Regions from separate parts of the Ferrovum sp. JA12 genome, predicted to be linked through region 2. Evidence: riboswitches for the same ligand, from Rfam matches in the RefSeq annotation. Region 2 holds a riboswitch; the other holds the start of a gene.
What was found. Region 2 has a riboswitch for cobalamin ahead of FERRO_RS04850 (TonB-dependent receptor). Riboswitches for the same ligand answer to the same signal wherever they lie in the genome.
Positions count from the first base shown of each region.

Region 1: another riboswitch for cobalamin. It lies ahead of FERRO_RS09420 (ribonucleoside-diphosphate reductase subunit alpha); the one in region 2 lies ahead of FERRO_RS04850 (TonB-dependent receptor).

Region 1 is NZ_LJWX01000002.1:933,962-938,182, forward strand. Features, by position in the region: gene FERRO_RS09420 (ribonucleoside-diphosphate reductase subunit alpha) at 1-2,282, opposite strand, end outside; cobalamin riboswitch at 2,385-2,578, opposite strand; gene FERRO_RS09425 (O-succinylhomoserine sulfhydrylase) at 2,724-3,896, opposite strand; gene purF (amidophosphoribosyltransferase) at 3,903-4,221, opposite strand, start outside.
Region 2 is NZ_LJWX01000001.1:942,530-946,750, forward strand. Features, by position in the region: gene FERRO_RS04840 (serine hydrolase domain-containing protein) at 1-682, shown strand, start outside; gene FERRO_RS04845 (3'-5' exonuclease) at 1,143-2,051, opposite strand; cobalamin riboswitch at 2,146-2,341, shown strand; gene FERRO_RS04850 (TonB-dependent receptor) at 2,488-3,915, shown strand; gene FERRO_RS09935 (TonB-dependent receptor domain-containing protein) at 3,810-4,221, shown strand, end outside.

The sequences.
Region 1 (4,221 bases), on a different contig from region 2:
GATACGCCTACAATATTGGAAATGGTGGCAGTGGGAGCAATGGCCACGCAATTAGAGTTGCGCATGCCATATTGCTTGATATTCTCACGTAATGCTTGCCAATCAAGACGTATGGTTCGATCCACCGCCAAATATCCTCCCCTCTCTTCCTCCAGCATGGCGAGAGTATCCAGCGGCAAAATACCACGGTCCCATAGGCTTCCTTTGAAGCTTGAATAGGCGCCTCTTTCACGGGCAAGCTCGGTGGAGGCTAGATAAGCGTAATAACAAACGTATTCCATCGTCACATCGGCTAACTCAACCGCTTGCTCTGAGGCATAGGGGATACGCATTGCATGGAGCATATCCTGAAAACCCATAATCCCTAAACCAACAGGGCGATGACGGACATTAGAGTTACGTGCCTTAGCCACCGCGTAAAAATTAATGTCAATCACGTTATCCAGCATACGCATGGCCGTTTTGATGGTGTGACGTAATTTTTCATCATCTATCACAAAAGAGCCATTCACTTCCTTAATATGCTTGAATAAATTCACTGAACCCAAATTACACACCGCTGTTTCAGTGTCAGAGGTATTAAGGGTAATTTCTGTGCATAAATTAGAACTGTGCACCACCCCGACATGTTGCTGAGGAGAGCGAATATTGCAAGGATCTTTGAATGTAATCCAAGGATGCCCAGTTTCAAACAACATGGATAAAATTCTTCGCCAAAGTTGTAGAGCGGATACTTTTTTAAATAAAGTAATCTCACCATGGTCAGCTTTACTCTCATAACGCAAGTAAGCCTCTTCAAATGCTTTACCGTATTTATCATGCAAATCTGGCACATCAGAGGGCGAAAACAGTGTCCAATCTTGATTCTTATCGACTCGTTTCATAAACAGATCTGGAATCCAGTTGGCAGTATTCATATCGTGGGTGCGACGTCGATCATCACCGGTGTTTTTACGTAAATCAAGAAACTCCTCAATATCTAGATGCCAAGTTTCAAGATAGCCGCACACAGCGCCTTTTCTTTTACCGCCTTGATTCACAGCCACTGCCGTGTCATTCACCACCTTCAAAAAGGGAATCACACCTTGGCTTTTGCCATTAGTCCCCTTAATTCTTGAGGAGAGTGCACGAACCGGTGTCCAGTCGTTACCCAACCCTCCGGCATACTTTTGCAGTAACGCGTTTTCTTTAATGTTCTCAAAAATACTGTTCAAATCATCCCCGACGGTGGTGAGATAACAGGAGGACAATTGTGAGTGTTTTGTTCCACTATTAAATAACGTTGGTGTGGAACTCATAAAATCAAAGGAGGACAATAGCAGATAAAACTCAATAGCTTTTTCCTCTCTATTGATCTCTTGCAACGCAAGACCCATGGCCACACGCATAAAGAAGATTTGTGGTAACTCAATTCTTTCTTCATTAATATGTAAGAAATAACGGTCATATAAAGTTTGTAAACCCAGATAACCAAACTGTAAATCTCTTTGTGGATCTAGTACCTGGGACAGTTTTTCCAGATCATACTCAGCCAATTGATGATCCAATAAACCTGCCTCAATCCCTTTTTTAATGTATTGACTAAAATACTGGCGAGTCGCCACTACAACTTCTTCAGCAGTGAGGGTTTGCCCTAATATTTCTCGCTGAATTTGTTTTAAAAGTAAACGCGCAGTCACAAAATTATATTGGGGTTCGCGTTCAATTAAGCTTCGTGCCGCCATCACCAAGGCTTTCTCAAGTTCCACAAAAGAAATGCCATCATATAAGTCTCTCACTGCTTGATGTGTGATCACTTCAGGATTCACATCTTGCAGCCCTACGCAGGCCTCACTCACTAATTGATTAAGCCAATGTAAATCAAGATTAGTGAAGCTTTCACCATCTTTAATTCGAATAGGTATAGCAGGAGGATGTTGGGTTTTCGCTCTCTCTTGTGCACGTTTTTCGCGATAGAGCACATAGGCCCTTGCCACATCATGCTCACCTGATCTCATTAACGCCAATTCAACCTGATCTTGAATGGTTTCGATGTGAACTGTGCCACCTAAAGGCTGACGTCTTAACAGGGTAGAGATAACCTGTGCTGTTAAATGTTTACATTGCTCCCTGACGGAACTGGACACTTGAGCTGATTCGCCATGAACGGCAATAAACGCTTTGTGAACGGCCACTGAGATTTTATCCGTCTGAAAATTAACCACCTCTCCCGAGCGTCTAACTACTTGATAAAGTTGAGCTGCGTGCTGAAGAGTATTATCCTGAGAAAAAGTTGAATCCATATAGCCTTCCTAAGAGGGCAGTGGTGTCATTGGTTTTGCGTACGCAAATAAAGAAATAAACATAACTTTATTCAACCAGAGGACACCCCGCCTCATTCATGTTGTTTAAGAAATATCACGGCAGGTCTCCTGGCTCTTGGTTTAACATGCTTGGTTTAGCTTACCGCATCTTATTCAGTGATAGATAACACAACCTAGCGTTACCAATTACAGTTGCGGGGGCAGCTTAGGTGTTACACCTGATTCCCTTTTTATTGCAAGAGATAGTCTTACAAACCGTAAGGTCATTAAACACAATATTGAGGGGTATTGTCAAGATAAAACACAATATATTGTGTTTTATTTCAGAAATATGAAATATCAGGATTTTCCGTAAATTGATTGATGTAAGATTAATGGTGGATTGAATCTCGCTTCTTGTGTGCTATAGAACGGATAGCGCTAATCCAAACCTCGACTGAGATCTGTTTTAATATCATTTAAGGACTCCAATCCCACGGATACTCGAATTAACCCGTCCGTGATCCCCGCCTTAACTCTTGACTCTTCACTGATACGACCATGGGTGGTGGTAGCAGGATGAGTGATGGTGGTTTTAGTGTCTCCAAGATTACCGGTTATGGAGATCAATTGGGTAGAATCAATTACCCGCCATGCTTTCTCTTGCCCCCCTTTCACCTCAAAACTCACCACTGCGCCACCATGGGTTTGTTGGCGTTGAGCGAGTTCAAACTGAGGGTGAGAGACGAGCCCTGGATGATGGACGCGTATCACATTGGGATGCTCTGACAACCATTGCGCCAGAGAAAGAGCTGCTTGGGATTGGGCCTCAACGCGAAGCTTTAAGGTTTCTAACCCCTTGAGTAAAATCCATGCATTAAATGCGCTCAGACTAGGGCCTGCCGTGCGCAAAAACGAATAAATCCCCTCTTTTAAGAGAGCCTTAGAACCGACAATAGCCCCGCCTAATACGCGGCCTTGTCCATCGATATATTTTGTTGCCGAATGGATAACAATATCAGCACCCAGAGACAAAGGTTGCTGCAATATGGGCGTACAAAAACAGTTATCTACCACCAAATAAACTTGAGCGTTTTTACTCACCTCGGCTAAGGCTTGGATATCCACGAGCTCCATGGTAGGGTTTGATGGCGTTTCAAGATAAAACAATTTAGTGTTACTTTGAATGGCCCTCTTCCACCCATCAATATCTGACAGAGGAACAAAGGTCGACTCAATTCCAAAGCGCGATAGAATGTTAGTGAACAATTGCACCGCCGCACCAAAAATACTTTGCGAGACCACAATGTGGTCTCCCGCTTTTAATAATCCCATCATGGTGGTTAAAATAGCCGCCATACCGCTCGCTGTGGCAATGGCGTACTCTCCCCCTTCCATGACTGCCAAGCGTTCTTGAAAAGCATTGACCGTGGGGTTAGTGAAGCGTGAATAAATATAGCCAGGTTCCTTATTCTGGAAACGGTCCGCCGCCTGCTGAGCGTTATCAAAAACATAACTTGAGGTTAAAAATAATGCTTCAGCATGCTCATTAAACTCAGTTCGATGAATGCCCGAACGAATGGCTAAAGTATCTAAATCATAGGGTTGGGTCATAGTCTGTTAAATGGTCTCAGCGTGAGTTAGATTTAAATCTAGCTGGTTAACTTTTTGCTGGGCATGGGTCTCGCCATCTTTGCGTGCAAATTCAATCTTAGCCAAGTATTCAGCAGTAATATCATCGGTAATATAACAGCCATCAAAACACGAACAATCAAAGCGTTCAATATTTTTTGCCTGAGACTTAACATCTCTGATTAAATCACTTAAGTCCTGATAAAACACCCTATCGGCCCCAATCTCAGCGGCAATCTCACTATCATTGCGACCCGTTGCGAGGAGCTCAGCGCGGCTTGGCATATCAATACCATATACATTAGGA
Region 2 (4,221 bases):
TTCTAAAGTTCCACTTAGCACGGAGCCAGGTACCAATTGGGAGTACAGTTTGTCTGTAGACTTGCTTGGAAGAATTGTTGAGAAGGTGTCTGGCCAGAGATTGAGTGATTATCTTAAACAGAATATTTTTACCCCATTAAATATGGTGGATACTGGATTTTATATTACTGAAAATAATTTATCCCGTTTAGCAGAACCCCTCTCTATAGACCCGTTTACACATCAACCTATCCATTTAATTGACGTTTCGGAACAGCCTGCTAACGATTCTGGAGGGGCAGGATCTGTAACTACCGCTGATGACTATTTAAATTTTGCGACAATGATGCTTGATCTAGGTAGTGTTAATCACCAACATATTTTATCGCCCGCTTCAATTAAATTAATGACATCAGACCAACTTGGTAATAGAACTACTTTACCCTACAGCCCAGGGCAACTACTCATGGGGATAGATGGTTATACCTTTGGTTTGGGTTTTATGGTTCGAAAAGAAAATGGACTGGCCGGAGTATTGGGTAGTAAAGGAGAGTATATGTGGGCTGGTGCAGCCGGGACTTTTTTCTGGGTTGAACCAGAAAAAGACTTAGCAGTTGTTGTGATGACCCAAGTGCCTGGGCCAGTAAGGCCTTACTACAGACGTTTGATTAAGGATTTAGTTGATTCTGCTTTGATTAATTAACTATTTCTCCGGACTAGTAATTAAAGAGTTAGCGATTCAGTGGTAACTCCATTGAGTTGCTAGTTTGTTGAAAAAAAAATAAAAGTTGTTGGTAATGAACAATCAAAAGCCTAGCTAAGAGATTTTGCGCTTTGAAACAAAATGCAACTATTTACTTTATCTTTCTAAAAATATTGGTGTAAAATCAAACTTAAGTAGTTGTTTATTTATAATTATTATTAAGGGAGCCAATTATGAAGTATATAGTTACGTTGTTCGTTATTTTAGTAGCGATTTTTTCGACTTATATGTTCGCTTTCAAAGCGAATGCTGCATCTCTTCATAAAGTCGGACAACAAGATTCAATACAACTGGTTAACTCTTCTAGATAATAAGATTGCTTAATAAATTTTAAAAGGGTGCTGATTGCATCCTTTTCTTTATAAGTAAATTGTTATTATGATTAGTGTTTTTGAGCGCATCACTTTCTATTTAAGCGTTGCATGATCTCTTTGAGTGGTTTATATCTCTCTTTAGCAGTGATGGGGGTAAACATGGGATGTTTACAACCTACTTCTTTTAAAAACTCTAATTCTGTGTCCAAGTCTTCAACTTGAATATACCAAGATTTTTTAACAGTCTCTGACCCTTCAAACCATTTATAACCTCGAGCTTTGGCGAGATGTTTGTTATCAAATGGAAGATCGATTGCTTGTATATGCCATATTTTTTTTCGGGCAGAAGCAATTAATATAGATAAGGCTGTAGCACTTTGATCGGGGGTAGGTTGACTCAGTAACATCATCAGCATATCCACATCTGCTTTTGCCCTGTGAGCATCATGAAATAAATTAAACCGAAAGCCAAGATAGTCTAGCTTGCTACTTTTAGTGGCCCAAATGTCCCAAGAAATTTCATTAAGTGAACAACCAAAATGCATTTGTGTGAATAACGGATATCGTGCTTCTAAAAAACCCCTATCAAAACTGGCATTGTGGCAAATAATTAAATTGACTCCATCTAACACTTCATCAATTTTAGATTCCTCAATTCTTTTATTCTTGACCATTTCATCTGTAATGCCAGTTAATTTAGTTACTTCTGGTGGAATGGGGAATTCAGGATCCTCTAAACTGTCATATCTATTAATAACACGATATAAATGTCCGCTATTCTTACCGTATTCGCAGGTGGCTATAGATAAATCGATGATTCTGTCCCCATCATCTACTTTTAAACCGGTTGTTTCTGTATCAATGACTGCTAATCGGCCTAAGGGCTCACCTGTTGGGGCTATCTCAAATTGATGTAAATTTTCAATTTTTAAGCGTGTTAACACACGATAATCTGGATTATTTTTAATAATATTTAGTGCAGTGTTGATATCCACGATAAGTAATTCCTTGTTAACTGTATTTCGATTGTAGAGACTTTTTTGAGGATGAGTTAGATAATAATTTGTTTATTTTTCTTATTTTTTGTTACAATTAATCACTTTGTATGGTGCTTGTTAATTGACAAGTTAAACGGGAAACACTAATCAAACGTGTGCTGCCCCCGCAACGGTAAGTGAATGTGAGTTGTTTTCACTACGGACTTAATTACCACTGTGATTATTCATGGGAAGGTAAAGTTCTTATGTTCACCAGCCCGGATATCGGCCATAGATTGAGTCAAGTAATGCGGACGGGGACCTTCGCTGGTACTGAGTGAAACAGTCTCTCAGCTGTCGCCCTCTCTTTATCTCCATTTTCCTCTTTATATCCCTTACTTCTTTATATTGGTAGTGGTTACGTGGGTGTGACCTTAGACTTTAGGGATTGAATATGTATTCTGGTTATTTTATACCTCTTACGGATAGGGTAAGAAGTGTATTGGCATGTGTTTTATTGGTTTCAACTTTTCCTGTTTTTGCAGATAATCAAAATAGCAGTGCTCCTTTGCAAATAGACCCAGTGATAGTCACTGCAGATCTTATTCCCACACCTAGCTCTCAAGTGATACAAGATCATGTGTTTATCAGTAATGAACAAATTCGTGCTGCTGGCCAACAAAGTTTGGCTGAATTACTGCAACAGCAAGCAGGATTTCAGATTGCCTCCTATGGCGACTCAGGTAATATTGCATCTGTATTTACCCGCGGAACTAACGGTAACCACACTTTGCTTCTTGTGGATGGAGTCCGGGTAGAGCTAACCAGTACTGGTGGGGGTATTTGGAATGCTATCCCATTGTCAATGATTGATCATATTGAGGTGGTTTACGGACCTGAAAGCATCTACTACGGCTCTGATGCGGTGGGAGGCGTGGTCCAAATCTTCACGAAAGAAGGTAAGGGTGCACCGAAGGTGAGTGCTATGTCTGGCTACGGCAGTTATGGAACCAGTATGTCCAGCGCATCAATAAGTGGATCAACAGATGCTGAACACAACACAAAATTCTCGTTTGGTGTGTCTCAGGAAAATTCATCAGGTTATAACACTATCGGAAATAACTTTTCAAGATTATATCCTCCAGCTATAGATGGAGCATATCCAACAGGCGCGACTGGCTATCAGAGAATGGGTGCATATGGTAATTTGGAACAAACGATTGGTATAGGCCAGGAGATTGGTATGCGCTTACTTGCTTCAAAAAATACCTACGGCTTTCCAAGCGCGGTTTATAACTACAATACCAATACTTATTCCTCAGAATTCGATAATAATATCAATACGTTGATTAATGTGGCTATTTATAGTAACAATCAGATAAACGATAATTGGTTAAGTAATTTTCAAATTGCTTTGTCCTCAAATTACGCAAAGTTTTTAACTTCTTTATCAAATGATCAAACTTATACGCCCACTTACGACTATCGATGGCAAAATAGTTTTGCTTTGGGTCAGGATCAATTACAGATCATTACGGAACATCGAAGTGAATACCTCAATGCAACATATAGCACTGTCACAGATGGATGCTCCATATGTAATCAAAACCTGTCAAGAAGCGTAGATTCATTGGCAACCATTTACCATTTAAAAAGAAGTCTCCATACGTTGGATGTGGGTATCAGAAGTGATGGTTATTCCGGTTATGGGTCCAAATTAACTGGAAGCGCTACTTATGGTTATCAAGTATCCGAATCAATAAAACCCATCTTGGTGTGGGCAGCGCATTTAGTGAACCGACGTTTGATCAGCTTTACTATCCGTATAGTGGTAATCCTAATTTATCCCCTGAATATAGTAAGAATATTGAATGGGGATTAAATTATGATGATCATCATCAAGCCTTTGGAATCGTCATTTACCAGAATGATATTTCAAATCTGATACAGTCTGATCCGTCTACTTTTATTTCTTATAATATTGGAAAAGTAAGAATCCAAGGTATGACATTAACAGCTCAAAAGTATATTGGATATTTCAACATACATGGCTCTTTGGATTTGTTAAATCCAGTTGATCGAAATACTGATTTAGCACTTCCTTTAAGGGCTGAAGAAGTAGGTCGTATCGGAGCTGACTATGCATTCAAAAAAATTAAATTAGGAGCAAATATCATCGCTTCGAGTA